One region of the Arthrobacter sp. KBS0703 genome, then DNA from elsewhere that is predicted to be linked to it. Evidence: riboswitches for the same ligand, from Rfam matches in the RefSeq annotation. Region 1 holds a riboswitch; each other region holds the start of a gene.
The links. Region 1 has a riboswitch for S-adenosylmethionine ahead of B1A87_RS19800 (DUF1737 domain-containing protein). Riboswitches for the same ligand answer to the same signal wherever they lie in the genome.

Region 1 (4,606 bases):
GCAGCCCCGCGGCCGAATACCACAGCAGGCCGGGAAGGTCCTCGGCCGCCAGCGGGGTGCCGCTCCGCGCGGCCTCCAGGTTGAGCTGCCTGATAAGCCGCTGCGGCGGATAGAGCTTCGCAATCCGCCGCTCGCTGCTGATCCCCACGTGCGCCAGTCCCAGCCGCAGCGCTTCGAAGGCCAGGGCAAGCTGCATCGGCTGGAAATTTCCGCCGGAGACCATCCGGCCGGACACCAGGTCCGTCAGAGGATTGTCGCCGCGGCCGTTGAGTTCCACCTCCAGCGCCTCGGCGAGCGCCGTCACCTGGGCCCTGAACGCCCCGTGCGTCTGCGGTGCCGCGCGGAAGGACAGGGCGTCCTGCACCGAGGCTTCGCGCCGCGGGTCCTCCAGCCAGCCGCCCCGCAGCAGGCACCGGACCTTGGCGGCCGAAACCCTTTGGCCGTCCACGGCCTTGGCCGCCTGCACCGCAGGCGAAAACGGGCTGAGGTTCCCGCCGCCGTCGTACCTTGCGGTGGCCTCCAGGGACAGCGCGAGCGCGGTGTCTGCGAGGTCGGCGAGCCGCAGGAGCCGGCCGAACTGGAGTGCGCCCGCGCCGATGGAGTACGCGTTGGCGCTGACCAGCGCGAGGGCCTCGCCCGGTGCCAGGACCAGCGGTTCCAACCCTGCCCGGGCGAGCGCCTCGGCACCGGTCACGACGGTGCCGTCCTCTGCGAGCGCCTGCCCTTCGCCGATGGCGACGGCGGCCACCGCGGCCAGCTGCGTCAGGTCCGATGAGCCCACGGAACCGTCACGCGGAATGGCCGGAACCACCCCCCTGTTGAGCAGTTCGGCATAGAACCGGGCCGTGTCCGGGCGGACTCCCGAACCGCCGCGGGTGAAGCCGATGAGCCTGGTCAGGATCACGGCGCGCACCTCGTCGCGGGCCAGCAGTGCTCCCACGCCGCTGTGGTGGTACCGGATCACCTGGATCTGGTAGTCGAGGATGGATGCCTCCTCGACGGCGGTGTCCCGGCCGGAGCCGAGCAGGGTGTTGAGCCCGTACACCTTGTGGCCGGAGTCGATGGCCGCCTGGACCACATCGCGGGACAGCCCCATCAGCTCCAGGGCGTCGGCGCTCAGGACAACCTCGACTGCCGGATCCGCCGCGGCCCTGGCCACCTCCTCCGCCCGGATATGCGCCGTGCCGATCAGGAAAGCAGCCGGCCGAGTGCCCGGCCGGAGGTCTTCGGAAGCTCTGGCCCCGTCCATCGCGCTAGAAGTCCAGCAGGTTCCGGCGGAACCCGCCGTCGCCGTAGCTTGTGCGGAGCAGCCCCCGGCGGCGCAGCACCGGCGCCAGTTTGTCCAGCACGCCGTGCACGGTGGCAGGGTCCACGAAGCCGGAGAACAGGAAGCCGTCCCCGCCCACCGCCGCCCCGGTCTCCTCAAGGTGGTCGGCGATTTCCTCGGCGGTGCCGATGATGCTGTCGCCCGCGCCGCCGCTCCTGGCCTGCAGGAGCTGGCGCAGCGTGGAGCCGGGCGGACCGGACTTGGCGAAGTGGTCCAGGGTGCCCTGGTTGCTGTTGGTGGTGAGCTCCGGGAGCGGTGCGTCGAGGTCGAACTGCTTGAAATCGATCACGGAGAGGTAGGAGATGGAGTTGAGCTGGCTGTCGATGTCCCGCTGCGTGAGCTCCCGGCGCGCGGCCCGGAGCTCCTCAGCCTCGGCCCGGGATCCCACCACCGTGGGTTTGAGGACGAAGAGGACCTTGACGTCGTCGGGGTTCCGGCCGGCGGCCGCGGCCTCGGAGCGGATGGAGTCGCGGTACGCCTTCATGCCGTCGGCACCGCGGGCCAGGGCGATCGCCACGTCCGCGTTGCCTCCGGCGAAGGCCTTGCCCCGCGGGGAGGCGCCGGCCTGCACCAGCACGGGCTCCTCCGGCAGCGGTGCCGTGTTCAGCGGGCCGCGGACCTTGAAGAACTCGCCGCTGTGGTTGATGGGGTGGACCCTTGTATGGTCCGCGAAGATCCCGGCCCCGGCGTCCTCCACGATGGCGTCCGGCGCCCAGCTGCGCCAGAGCTTCCGCACGACGTCCACAAACTCCTCCGCCTTCTCGTACCGGAGGTCGTGTTCGATCTGCTGGTCCAGGCCGAAGTTCTGCGCGGCCAGGTCGCTGCCCGAGGTCACGACGTTCCAGCCGAGCTGCCCGTTGGAGAGGTGCTGCAGCGTGGCCAGGAGCCGGGCCGCGGTGAACGGCGGGTAGAAGGAGGCGCTGACGGTGGGCACGATCCCGAGGTGCTCCGTGGCGGACAGCAGGTACGGCACCAGCGCGAGCGGATCGTGCTTCGGGGCAAAGGACGCCTGCGCCAGGGACACCTCGGCACTGCCGCCGTACGTGTCCGGCACCGTGAGGGAGTCCTCGATGATGAACAGGTCCAGGCCCGCCCGCTCGAACTCCCGCACGGCGTGCTGGTACAGCGCGGGTTTCTTCCAGTCGTATCCGATCCCGTAGCCCGGCGTCCCCCAGCCCTGGACTCCGAAACCGTGGCCCACAAACCATCCAAAGTGCAGCATGGGACTGACTGTATTGCGGTTCGACTCGTTCACTGTTGCCTGGTTTCATCCGGCGTTACGGTGGTTCATCTCCCGTCATTATCCTCCCGGGCGGCGGCATTGTTACCGCGACGCGGGGTCACTTACGGCCGCTTCCGCAGCCTCGATTGGGCCGTAAGTGACCCCGCGTTGCTGTTTGATGCGTTACGCAACATGACGACGACGGCGGTGCGCGCCGCCGTCGTCGGTGTTACGTTTTTGGGGAGTAATGAGAACCGGCGCCAAGCCCTGACTGGCCGGTCGGCAACCCTCCCTTTCGCGGCGGGGTGCCTCAGGTGAATACTCGGCATATCGACCACTTCGAGCTGCAAGCGTGAGAGAAGGAGATCCGTCATGACGGACGCCCCCGCCGGCACAACCCTGCCGTCCCCGCAGGACCAACCTGAGGAAAAACTGTCCTACCGCCTGATCACGGGCCCGGACGACCGCACCTTCTGTGAGCGCATCTCCACGGCCCTGGCGGAGGGGTACGTGCTGCACGGCAGCCCCGCCGCCGCGTACAACGGCATCAATGTGATCGTGGCGCAGGCCCTTGTGCTGCCCGCCGCCATCGCCAGCGCCGACGCCGCGGTGGCCACGGCCGTGGACCGGCTGGACTCGGACGACGACCTCAACGCCGAAGCATTCGAGGGGCACGCATGAGCTACGCCGGAGACCTGACCCCGCCGGATGCGTGGGCCAAGCTGGAGCAGGGCGCCATATTGGTGGACGTCCGCACCGAGGGCGAGTGGGCCCACATCGGCATTCCGGACACCAAGGCCACGGAGAACGACCCGCTGTTCATCCAGTGGACCTTCCCCGGCGGCATCCCCAACCGCGACTTCATCGAGCAGCTTAAGCAGCAGGCCCCCGAGGACACCGCGGTGGAGCTCATCTTCCTGTGCCGTTCGGGCCAGCGCTCCATCGCCGCCGCCATCGCCGCCACGCAGGCCGGCTTCACGGCCTACAACGTCCTTGAGGGTTTCGAGGGCGAGCCGGACCGCTACGGCGAGCGCACCGTCAACGGCTGGAAGAACCGCGGCCTGCCAACGAACGTGGGAAAGAACTAAGTGACCTTCAATCAAGACGCCGCAGGCTGGAGCCCGGAGACCCAGGCCGTCCGCGGCGGGCTGGACCGTACCAACTTCCAGGAAACCACGGAGCCCGTGTTCCTGAACTCCGGGTTCGTTTATGAATCCGCCGCCGCCGCCGAGCGCGCCTTCACCGGCGAGGACGAACGCTTCGTCTATTCCCGCTACGGCAACCCGTCCGTGGCCACCTTCCAGGAGCGTCTGCGCCTGCTGGAGGGCACCGAAGCGTGCTTTGCGACGGCGTCCGGCATGTCCGCCGTGTTCACCGCCCTCGGCGCGCTGCTCGCCGCCGGGGACCGCGTGGTGGCGGCCCGCTCGCTGTTCGGCTCCTGCTTCGTGATCCTCAACGAGATCCTGCCGCGCTGGGGCGTGGAGACGGTGTTCGTTGACGGACCGGACCTGGACCAGTGGCGCGAGGCCCTCTCGGGGCCCACCACGGCCGTGTTCTTCGAATCGCCGTCGAACCCCATGCAGGAGATCGTGGACATCGCCGCGGTCAGCGAACTGGCCCATGCCGCGGGAGCCACCGTCGTCGTCGACAACGTCTTTGCCACCCCGCTGCTCCAGCGCTGCGGCGAGCTCGGCGCGGACGTGATCGTCTACTCCGGCACCAAGCACATCGACGGCCAGGGCCGGGTCCTGGGCGGGGCGATCCTGGGCACCAAGGAATTCATCGACGGACCGGTCAAGCAGCTCATGCGCCACACGGGGCCAGCCCTGTCCGCGTTCAACGCCTGGGTGCTCACCAAGGGCCTGGAAACCATGGCCCTGCGCGTGAACCACTCGTCGGCCACAGCGCTGCGCCTCGCCGAATGGCTCGAGGACCAGCCCGCTGTCAGCTGGGTCAAGTACCCGCTGCTGAAGTCCCACCCGCAGTACGAGCTGGCCGCGAAGCAGATGAAGGCCGGCGGCACCGTGCTCACGCTGGAACTCGCGACGACGGCCGGC
Region 2 (4,606 bases), 1.8 Mb from region 1:
TCGGCGTACCTGGTTCCGGACGGGACGGTTGAATAGAGGATTGCTGCTCGCATGGGGATCCTGCCTTTGCGTGAATGGCTGACACGCAGCTGCCCGGGCCCGCGTTGGCCGCGGGTCCGGGCAGCTGCCTGGTGATGTTGCCTGTTCCTCTTGCCGGGGCGCTTACTTCCTGCCGGCTGCGAGGAGATCGGCCGTTCCCTGGGCATCGGCGGCGTCAACGTCGTGGAGCGAGATGCCGCGGGTTTCCTTGAGGAAGTACACCGAGACAGCAGTCACGACGCAGGCTGCCAGCAGGTACAGGGCCACCGGAACAGAGGACTTGAAGCTGCCCAGCAGCGCCGTGGCGATGATCGGTGCCAGCGAGCCGGCCACAATGGACGTCACCTGGTAGCCGAGGGAAACGCCGGAGTAGCGCATCCGGGTGGGGAACATTTCCGCCATGATGGACGGCTGGCCCGCATACATCAGTGCGTGGAACAGCAGGCCGATGGTGATGGCGGCGAGGATGACCATGTCGTTCTTGGTGTCCATCATCGGGAAGGCGAAGAAGCCCCAGGTTCCGCCAAGGACGGCGCCTGCCATGTACACCGGCTTGCGGCCGAGGGAGTCGGAAAGCTTGCCGACCATCGGCACGGCGCAGAAGTGGATGAAGTGCGCCACCAGCAGGAGCAACAGGATCCGGGACGTGTCAGTCTGCACCACAACCTTCAGGTAGGTGATGGAGAAGGTCACCACGAGGTAGTAGAGGATGTTCTCGGCAAAGCGCAGGCCCATGGCCGTGAAGACGCCGCGGGGGTACCGGCGGAAGACTTCGGCGACGCCGTAGCCTTTCTTTTCGACTGTGACTTCCTTGCGCGCCTCGAGGAAGATCGGGGCATCCTGGACCTTGGTCCGGATGTAGTAGCCGATGATGACGATCACGGCCGACAGCCAGAAGGCGACGCGCCAGCCCCAGCCGAGGAAGTCGGCCTGCGACAGCGTGGAGGAGAGGGTGAACAGTACGCCGGTGGCGAGCAGGTTGCCCATCGGGACGGCGGACTGGGGCCAGCTGGACCAGAATCCGCGCGATTTGCTCGGGCTGTGTTCGGCCACGAGCAGGACGGCGCCGCCCCATTCACCGCCGACGGCGAAGCCCTGGACGAAGCGCAGGAAGACCAGCAAGGCCGGTGCCCAGTAGCCGATCTGTGCGAAGGTCGGCAGGCAGCCCATCAGGAAGGTGGAGATACCCACCAGGACGATGCTCAGCTGCAGGAGCTGTTTGCGGCCGAACTTGTCGCCGAAGTGGCCAAAGACGATGCCGCCGATCGGGCGCGCCACGAAGCCGACGGCGTACGTGACGAACGCGGCAATGATGCCGTCCAGCTCCGTGCCGGAGTTGGGGAAGAACATCTTGCCGAACACCAGGGTGGCCGCCGAGGCATAGAGAAAGAACTCATACCACTCAACAACGGTGCCCGCCATGGAGGCCGTGACGACTTTTTTCAGGCCGGATGCCTTGACATCGGTTTCCTCTACGCGCCTTGCGGCGGAGTTTTCCGTACTCATTAGTGAACTCCTTCGGGGTCTTCTTCGACGCCCATGGGACCAGTCAGTGGCGGACGTGTGTGACGCGCACCACGAACCGCCGGTTCCAACGAGTATGGTCTGCCATTGCTGCAAGCTCAACGCCAAATAGTGCAGAACGCATCTGCATAAATGCACATTCCGGCAGCGCCTGGCGCCGCCGTGTGCGGCGGCGGCTAAGCCAGGAAGTGGTCCCTCAGCTGGGCATTTAGCTGCCCGATGTCTGTGAGGAAGCCGTCGTGGCCGATCGGCGCCTCGATCACATGGACGTCGACGTCGCCGGGCAGCGCTTCGGCGAGCTCGCGGGACTGGGCCGGGAAGTACAGCCGGTCCGTGTCGACGGCGGCGACGAAAAACTCGGCGGTGGTCCTGGACAGCGTTTCCTTCAGGGTTCCGCGCCCGCGGCAGATGTCGTGGCTCATCAGTGTTTCCGTGATGGCGATATAGCTGTTGGCATCAAAACGCCGCACAAGCTTGCTGCCCTGGTGGTCCAGGTAGCTTTCCACCTGGTACCGGCCGCGGACCCCCAGGGATTCGGCCTCCAGCGGCGCCTCGGAGGTCTGGGCGTTCCTGCCGAACCGGAAATCGAATTCGTAGGCGGAACGGTACGTGATGTGCGCGATCCGCCGGGCCAGTGCCAGCCCCGCCTCGGGCAGCGGGCCGCCGTAGTAGTCCCCGCCGTTGAAGTTGGGGTCCTGCCTGATTGCGAGAGTCTGCGCTTGGGCGAAGGCGATCTGTTCGGCGGTGCTGTTGGCCCCTACCGCTATAACGCCGCAGCGGCGCACGCGCTCCGGGTAGGTGACGGCCCACTCGAGGGCGCGGGCCCCGCCCATGGAACCGCCCAGCACCGCGAACCAGCTGCTGATGCCCAGCTGGTCCGCGAGCCGCGCCTCGGCCGCGGTGGAATCCCGCAGCGTCACGAGCGGGAAGCGTGATCCCCACGGCTTGCCGTCCGGCGCGGCCGACGACGGCCCCGTGGATCCGTAGCAGCCGCCGACGATGTTGATGGACACCACGAAGAACCGGTCCGTATCAGCCGGGGCACCCGGGCCGGCCAGCTGCTCCCACCAGCCTTCTTCATTTCCGCTCCCCCGCGTGACGTGAGTACTCCCCGTGAGGGCATGCTGGACGAGGATGGCATTGGAGCCGTCCTCGTTCAGAGTTCCCCAGGTTTCGTAGGCAAGGGTCACGTCCGGAAGGAATCCGCCCGCTTCAAGCTCCAGGCTGCCGATGTTGACGTATTGCACAGTGCCGTCCGGGACTTCGGTGCGGGTGACGGAAATCGTCATAGGTAAACCTCTTCTACGCGCTTGCCTGCCGACGACTGACCGGCAGGCCAGGTCTTCACCCGGGGCACCCCGCCGCGGAAGGAGGGTTGCCGGCCAGCAAGCCGGGGCTGTTGCTGGCACTCATGACCTAGGCCAAGTTTACGAAACACGTCGCCGCCTGCGCGAAGATTGTGACGGTTGTGTGACTCCCGGCCGCGCCGCGGCCTTGGGAGTGCACACCTTAGGCGCCCTTGGCCGCCCGGAATCCGGCGTCGAGATCGGCCAGGATGTCATCGATGTGCTCGAGGCCGGTTATACGTGCCGCGGTACAGGCTGGGGCTGGCCACGACGCGGTCAGTACCCACTGAACGCGCCTGGCATTATGACGAACTTCGTCGAAATCCGGACATCCCACCACGGTTAGGATCCCCTTAGCTGAGAGCCCCGTCACAAAATGCCAAGATGATGGCATGCGCATGGATCACGTCTCTTACGCCTGTGAACACGATGGCCTGGCTGCCACCACCGAACGTATCTCCTCTGCCCTCGGCGTCGAAGCCGTGAAGGGCGGAGTGCATCCCCGGTTTGGGACCCGGAACATGATTATCCCGCTCGCGGGGCACAAGTATTTGGAAGTTGTGGAAGTGCTGGACCACCCGGCGTCGGACAAGGCCCCCTTCGGGCAGGCTGTCCGTGCCCGGTCCGCTGCCGGCGGCGGCTGGATGGGCTGGTGCGTCGAAGTGGACGACCTCGCCCCGTTCGAGACGCGACTGGGGCGGGCCGCCGTCAACGGCAACCGCAAATTCCCGGACGGCCGCGAGCTGGTATGGAAGCAGATCGGCATCCTCGGACTCATCGCCGATCCGCAGGTTCCGTACATGCTCAAGTGGGAGGGCGATCCTTCCCTTCACCCGTCCAACGCCTATGACAGCAACGTCAAGATGTCCAGCCTCACCATCGCCGGGTCCGCTGAACGGGTCACCGAGTGGCTCGGCGAGCCGGTCGAAAAGCCCCTGGAGGATGTCGCCGTCAATTGGGTGGCTCCGCACGGAACGCCGGGGATCCTGTCCGTCACCTTCGAAACCGCAGCGGGCGCCGTCACCATCTGACGTCCTCTTCACCTCCGGCAGCACGCCGGCTCCGGCAGCGTGGCCGGGCCCGGCAGCATGCTGCCCCTACGCTTCGGCCGCCATCAGCGGGTGCCAACGACGTCACCCACCGATGGCGGCCGAATTACTTTCATCCCAAGCCCACGGCCTTGCCGAAGAGGCTGAATCCGACGAATGCCACGATGTCCAGCAGCGCGTGGGCAATGACGAGCGGCATCACCCGGCGGGTTTTGGTGTAGATCCAGGCAAACACCACGCCCATGACGGCATTCCCGATGAACGGCCCGAACCCCTGGTACAGGTGGTAGCTGCCGCGGAGCATGGAGCTCGCAAAAATGGCCAGCGGCGTGGACCAGCCGAACTTGCCGAAACGGTCAAGAAGGTAGCCCACCACAATGACTTCCTCCAGAATGGCGTGGCGCATGGCGGAGAGGATCAGCACGGGGATGGTCCACCAGTAGGCGTCCAGGGCGCTGGGGATGATCGCCGTCGTGATGCCCAGGGCCCGCCCCGCTGCATACAGACCCAGCGAGGGGACGCCGATCAGGGCTGCCAGGCCCAGGCCCTGCAGCAGGTCCCGTCCCGGGCGGGCAAAGTTGAAGCCGAGCTTTTGGAAGGCCGAGCCGGAGTCGTAGCCCACTCCTGCCTTCGTCTGGCGCTGCTCCG
Region 3 (4,606 bases), 3.4 Mb from region 1:
GCCTACCTGGACGGCAAGGTCACGGTGATGCTGGGCCACTCCGGCGTCGGCAAATCCACCATGGTCAACGCCCTGACCGGGGCGGAAAGGGCCACCGGCGGCGTCAACGCCGTCACGGGCCGCGGCCGGCACACGTCGTCGTCGGCCCTCGCACTCAAGCTGGCCGATGCCCCCACCGGAAGCTGGATCATCGACACCCCCGGCATCCGTTCCTTCGGCCTGGCGCACGTCGACCCGGACCGGATCCTCCATTCGTTCCCCGACCTGTCTCTTATACACATCTAGATGTGTATAAGAGACAGGTGTAGGCCTCCTGGACGAGGTCTGCAAACACGATGCCACGGCCGTCAACTGCGGCGTGGACGCCTGGGTCTCCACCGGCCACGCGGGCCCCTCCGGAGCTGCCCGGCTCGCGTCATTGCGCCGCCTGCTGGGCACAGATCCCCGCATGGAAGCGCAGGAAACCAAGGAACTCGGCAGCGTCGGCTAGGCTCCCCGCCGCCGCCAGCAGCCGGACATCCCCGCCCCGCCGGGCCTTTGGCGGTAGTTTGGAACCATGACCCAACCCGCTTCGAGCTACAACGATGACCTGCGACTGGCCCATGTGCTGGCGGACTCCGTCGACGACCAGACCATGAGCCGGTTCAAGGCGCTTGACCTTCAGATAGAAACCAAGCCAGATCTGACGCCGGTCACCGATGCTGACAAGGCCGCCGAGGAGTCCATCCGCGGCCAGCTGTCCCGTTCCCGCCCCCGCGATGCCGTCCTCGGCGAGGAGTTCGGCAGTTCCGGCCACGGCTCCCGGCGCTGGATCATTGATCCCATCGACGGAACCAAGAACTTCGTCCGCGGGGTTCCGGTCTGGGCCACGCTGATTGCGCTCGTCGATGAGGGCGAGCCCGTCGTGGGCGTGGTCAGCGCCCCGGCACTCGGCAAGCGCTGGTGGGCCGCCAAGGGGGCAGGCGCCTACATGGGCCGTTCGCTGGCCGCCGCCACCCGCCTCAAGGTCTCCAACGTCTCAAAGCTGTCGGACGCCTCGCTGTCATATTCCAGCCTCGGCGGCTGGAAGGAACGGGGCAACCTGGACGAGTTCCTGGGCCTTACCGAGGACGTGTGGCGGACGCGCGCCTTCGGTGATTTCTGGTCGTACTGCCTGGTCGCTGAAGGCGCTGTCGACATCGCCTGCGAGCCGGAACTGAACCTGTATGACATGGCCGCCCTGGTGCCCATCGTTACGGAAGCTGGCGGCCGCTTCACCTCGCTGGAAGGCACCGACGGCCCGTTCGGCGGCAACGCCCTGGCCACGAACTCCATCCTCCATTCTGAGGTCCTCAAGCGCCTCAATCCGCAGCTGGATGATCTGCTCTAGGCCGCTTCCGGATCCTTCGGCAGAAAATATTACGACGGCGGGCGCCCCCTCAGGGAGGCGTCCGCCGTCGTATATTCGGCAATTCCGGCGATTCAACTCCTCTGTAACAAACGGCTTAATATTCGCGTCCGCCTTTTTCATCGCCAGCCGGGATGTCCTAGGCTCGTAACAGGTCACGAGTGCCAGCGCTAAACCCCGGTTTGCTGGCCGGCAACCCTCCATTCGCGGTGGGGTGCCCCGGGTGACGACCAGGCCGGTCCGGAACGGACCCGGCAAGCGCGGATCCCCGTCACAAGGGGTCCTGTCAGAGCGAGGTCCCATGACGACTGCAATCTTCCCTTCCAACACCGGCACCGGGCTGCTTGACGACCGCTTTGCCGCTGCCGGCCGGCCCCTGGCCGCGGTCACCGGAGCCGAGATCCAGGCGCCGCTGATCCAAGGCGGGCACGTCCGCTACGCCAACCTCGACTACGGAGCGTCCGCGCCGGCGCTTTCCGTCGTCTCGGCGTATCTGAACGAGATCCTGCCCTTCTACGCCAGCGTGCACCGGGGCGCCGGCTACGCGTCGCAGATCAGCACCTGTCTCTTATACACATCTAGATGTGTATAAGAGACAGCCCGGAACATCGTCCGCGAGTTCGTCGGCGGCCGCGCGGACGACTCTGTGATCTTCACCCGGAACACCACCGATTCCCTGAACCTGCTGGCCGGCTGCCTGCCGGTCGTGGACCACCACCACACCGGGGAGGTCCTTTACCTCGACATCGAGCACCACGCCAACCTGCTGCCGTGGCAGGGTGTGCCGCACCGCAGCGTCGTGGCGTCCGAAACGATCGAGGGCACCATCGCAGCCCTGCGCGCCGAACTGGAGCACGGCGACGTCAGCCTCCTGGCCGTCACCGGCGCGTCCAACGTCACCGGCGAAATCCTGCCCATCCGCCGCCTCGCGGCGCTTGCCCACGAGTTCGGCGCCAGGATCGCCGTGGATGCGGCGCAGCTCGCGCCGCACCGCCGCATCAACATCTCAGCGGACGACGTCGACTACCTCGCCTTTTCGGGTCACAAGCTCTACGCGCCGTTCGGTGCCGGCGTGCTGGTGGGACGGCCGGACTGGCTCGACGCCGGAACACCCCACCTCGCCGGCGGCGGCGCCGTCAGCGAGGCCAGGCTCGACGGCGTCAGCTGGGCCACCGGCCCCGCGCGCCACGAGGGCGGCTCCCCCAACGTCCTGGGCGCGGCCACGCTTGCCCGGGCCACCCAGGTGGTCGCGGCGCTGGACCAGGAGCGCTGGCATGCGCATGAGGCTGCCATCCGGTCCTTCCTCGTCGAGGGGCTGCAGAAGATCGACGGCGTCACCGTCCACCAGATTTTCTCCGACACCGACCCGGACACGGACACGATCGGCGTGGTCAACTTCTCCGTGGCGGCTACGACGCCGGGCTGGTGGCCGCTTACCTGTCCGCCGAGCACGGCGTGGGACTCCGGGACGGCCGCTTCTGCGCCCACCCGCTCCTCAAGCGCCTCGGCCTCCCGTCCGGTTCCCTGCGTGCGAGCTTCGGGGTGGGTTCGCGGCTCGAGGACGCCCAGCGCCTGCTGGCGGGCATCGACGAGCTCCGCCGGACCGGCCTCGGCTGGGACTACGTGGTGGACTCCGGCCGCTGGGTTCCGGCCAATGACACCCGCACTTACCCGGACTGGGCACCGAATACGCCGGGTACCGCCGGAGCGGCCCCGTGCACGCAGGACTGACGCCGGCAAATGCGGCCGGCAGCTCCATGCGGTAAATTCGAAGGGTAAATTTTCGGCATGGGCTAAGGAGACTGCACGTGGCACGGGGTGGTCCCAAACTCGATCACGGGCGGCGGCAGGAGCTCGGGCACAGCTTTCAGGACGGCGGCGAGCACTACCACCGCGTCCGCCCCGGCTACCCTGCTGACTCCGCGGATTGGCTCATTCCCGCCGGCTCCCTCACGGCCGCGGACCTGGGCGCCGGCACCGGCAAGTTCACCACGCTCCTGGTGGAACGCGGCCTCGCTGTCACCGCTGTGGACCCCTCGCCGGACATGCTCGGCCAGCTCCGCGCCGACCTCCCTTCGGTGGCGGCGCTGGAAGGGACCGCAGAGAACACCGGACTGCCCGCGGCTGCCTTCGACGTCGTCACGGTCGCCCAGGCATGGCACTGGTGCGATCCCCTGCTGGCCAGCGCCGAGATCGCGCGAATCCTGAAAACTGGCGGCGTTCTCGGCCTGATCTGGAACCAGCTGGACACCTCCGTGCCCTGGGTCCACCGGCTCTCCCGCATCATGCATGCAGGGGATGTCCACAAGCCTGACTTCCGTCCCCGGATAGGCCCGGAGTTCACCGGACTGGCAAGCCACCTGACCCGGTGGGAGGATCCGGTCACACCGGGCGACGTCCTTGAGCTGGTCAAGTCGCGCAGCTACTATCTTCGGGCGAACGACGCCACCCGGGCCAAGGTCACCGGCAACCTCGACTGGTACCTCCACGAACATCTGGGGCACGCAGAAGGCGAGCAACTGCTCCTGCCCTACCTCACCCAGACATGGCGGGCAGCGAAGGCATGATGGCGCACCGGCACCGGGTAGGCTTGGATCCGTGAAGACCAGCACGCCCTCCTCCTCGATCGAGGACTACGTCAAGGTCATCTATTCCTTCACGGAGTGGCAGGACAAGCCCATTACGTCCACCCAGCTGGCACAGCGCCTTGGCGTCGCCAACTCCTCGGTCTCCGAGATGGTGCGCAAGCTCAAGGACCAGGGCCTGGTGCTGCACAAGCCGTACAGCGCCATCACGCTAACGGCAGAGGGCGTCCGGCTGGCTCTCTCCATGGTGCGCCGGCACCGGCTCATTGAAACGTACCTCGTGCAGGACCTGGGCTACAGCTGGGATGAAGTCCACGATGAAGCCGAGCAACTGGAGCACGCGGTCTCGGACACCTTCATCGAACGGATGGCGGCCCGGCTGGGAAACCCGACGCGGGACCCTCACGGTGATCCCATCCCCTCCGCCGACGGCACGGTGCAGATGCCCTCCGCCCACCGCATGAGCGAACTCGACGACGGGCACACCGGCAGGATCACCCGGATCAGCGACGAGAACCCGGAGCTGCTCCGCTACCTCTCGGCCGAAAAGATTGACCTTGACGCGGACGTCGAGGTCAGGGGCCGCAAGCCGTTCGGTGGCGCCCTGGTGGTGCGCATCGGTACCGCCGGGACG

Region 2: another riboswitch for S-adenosylmethionine. It lies ahead of B1A87_RS11680 (homoserine O-acetyltransferase); the one in region 1 lies ahead of B1A87_RS19800 (DUF1737 domain-containing protein).
Region 3: another riboswitch for S-adenosylmethionine. It lies ahead of B1A87_RS04290 (aminotransferase class V-fold PLP-dependent enzyme); the one in region 1 lies ahead of B1A87_RS19800 (DUF1737 domain-containing protein).

The regions. Positions count from the first base shown of each region.
Region 1 covers NZ_MVDG02000001.1:4,266,981-4,271,586, reverse strand. Annotated here, with positions in the region: gene B1A87_RS19810 (aromatic amino acid ammonia-lyase) at 1-1,249, opposite strand, end outside; gene B1A87_RS19805 (NtaA/DmoA family FMN-dependent monooxygenase) at 1,254-2,549, opposite strand; SAM riboswitch class IV at 2,793-2,908, shown strand; gene B1A87_RS19800 (DUF1737 domain-containing protein) at 2,922-3,230, shown strand; gene B1A87_RS19795 (rhodanese-like domain-containing protein) at 3,227-3,637, shown strand; gene B1A87_RS19790 (O-succinylhomoserine sulfhydrylase) at 3,638-4,606, shown strand, end outside.
Region 2 covers NZ_MVDG02000001.1:2,470,682-2,475,287, forward strand. Annotated here, with positions in the region: gene B1A87_RS11670 (zinc-dependent alcohol dehydrogenase family protein) at 1-53, opposite strand, end outside; gene B1A87_RS11675 (MFS transporter) at 163-1,545, opposite strand; gene B1A87_RS11680 (homoserine O-acetyltransferase) at 1,740-2,852, opposite strand; SAM riboswitch class IV at 2,865-2,980, opposite strand; partial or broken gene B1A87_RS25005 (O-acetyl-L-homoserine sulfhydrolase) at 3,073-3,141, opposite strand; gene B1A87_RS11690 (VOC family protein) at 3,302-3,940, shown strand; gene B1A87_RS11695 (CPBP family intramembrane glutamic endopeptidase) at 4,071-4,606, opposite strand, start outside.
Region 3 covers NZ_MVDG02000001.1:910,217-914,822, reverse strand. Annotated here, with positions in the region: partial or broken gene B1A87_RS04300 (ribosome small subunit-dependent GTPase A) at 1-490, shown strand, start outside; gene hisN (histidinol-phosphatase) at 557-1,369, shown strand; SAM riboswitch class IV at 1,541-1,654, shown strand; partial or broken gene B1A87_RS04290 (aminotransferase class V-fold PLP-dependent enzyme) at 1,689-3,118, shown strand; gene B1A87_RS04285 (class I SAM-dependent methyltransferase) at 3,196-3,954, shown strand; gene B1A87_RS04280 (metal-dependent transcriptional regulator) at 3,986-4,606, shown strand, end outside.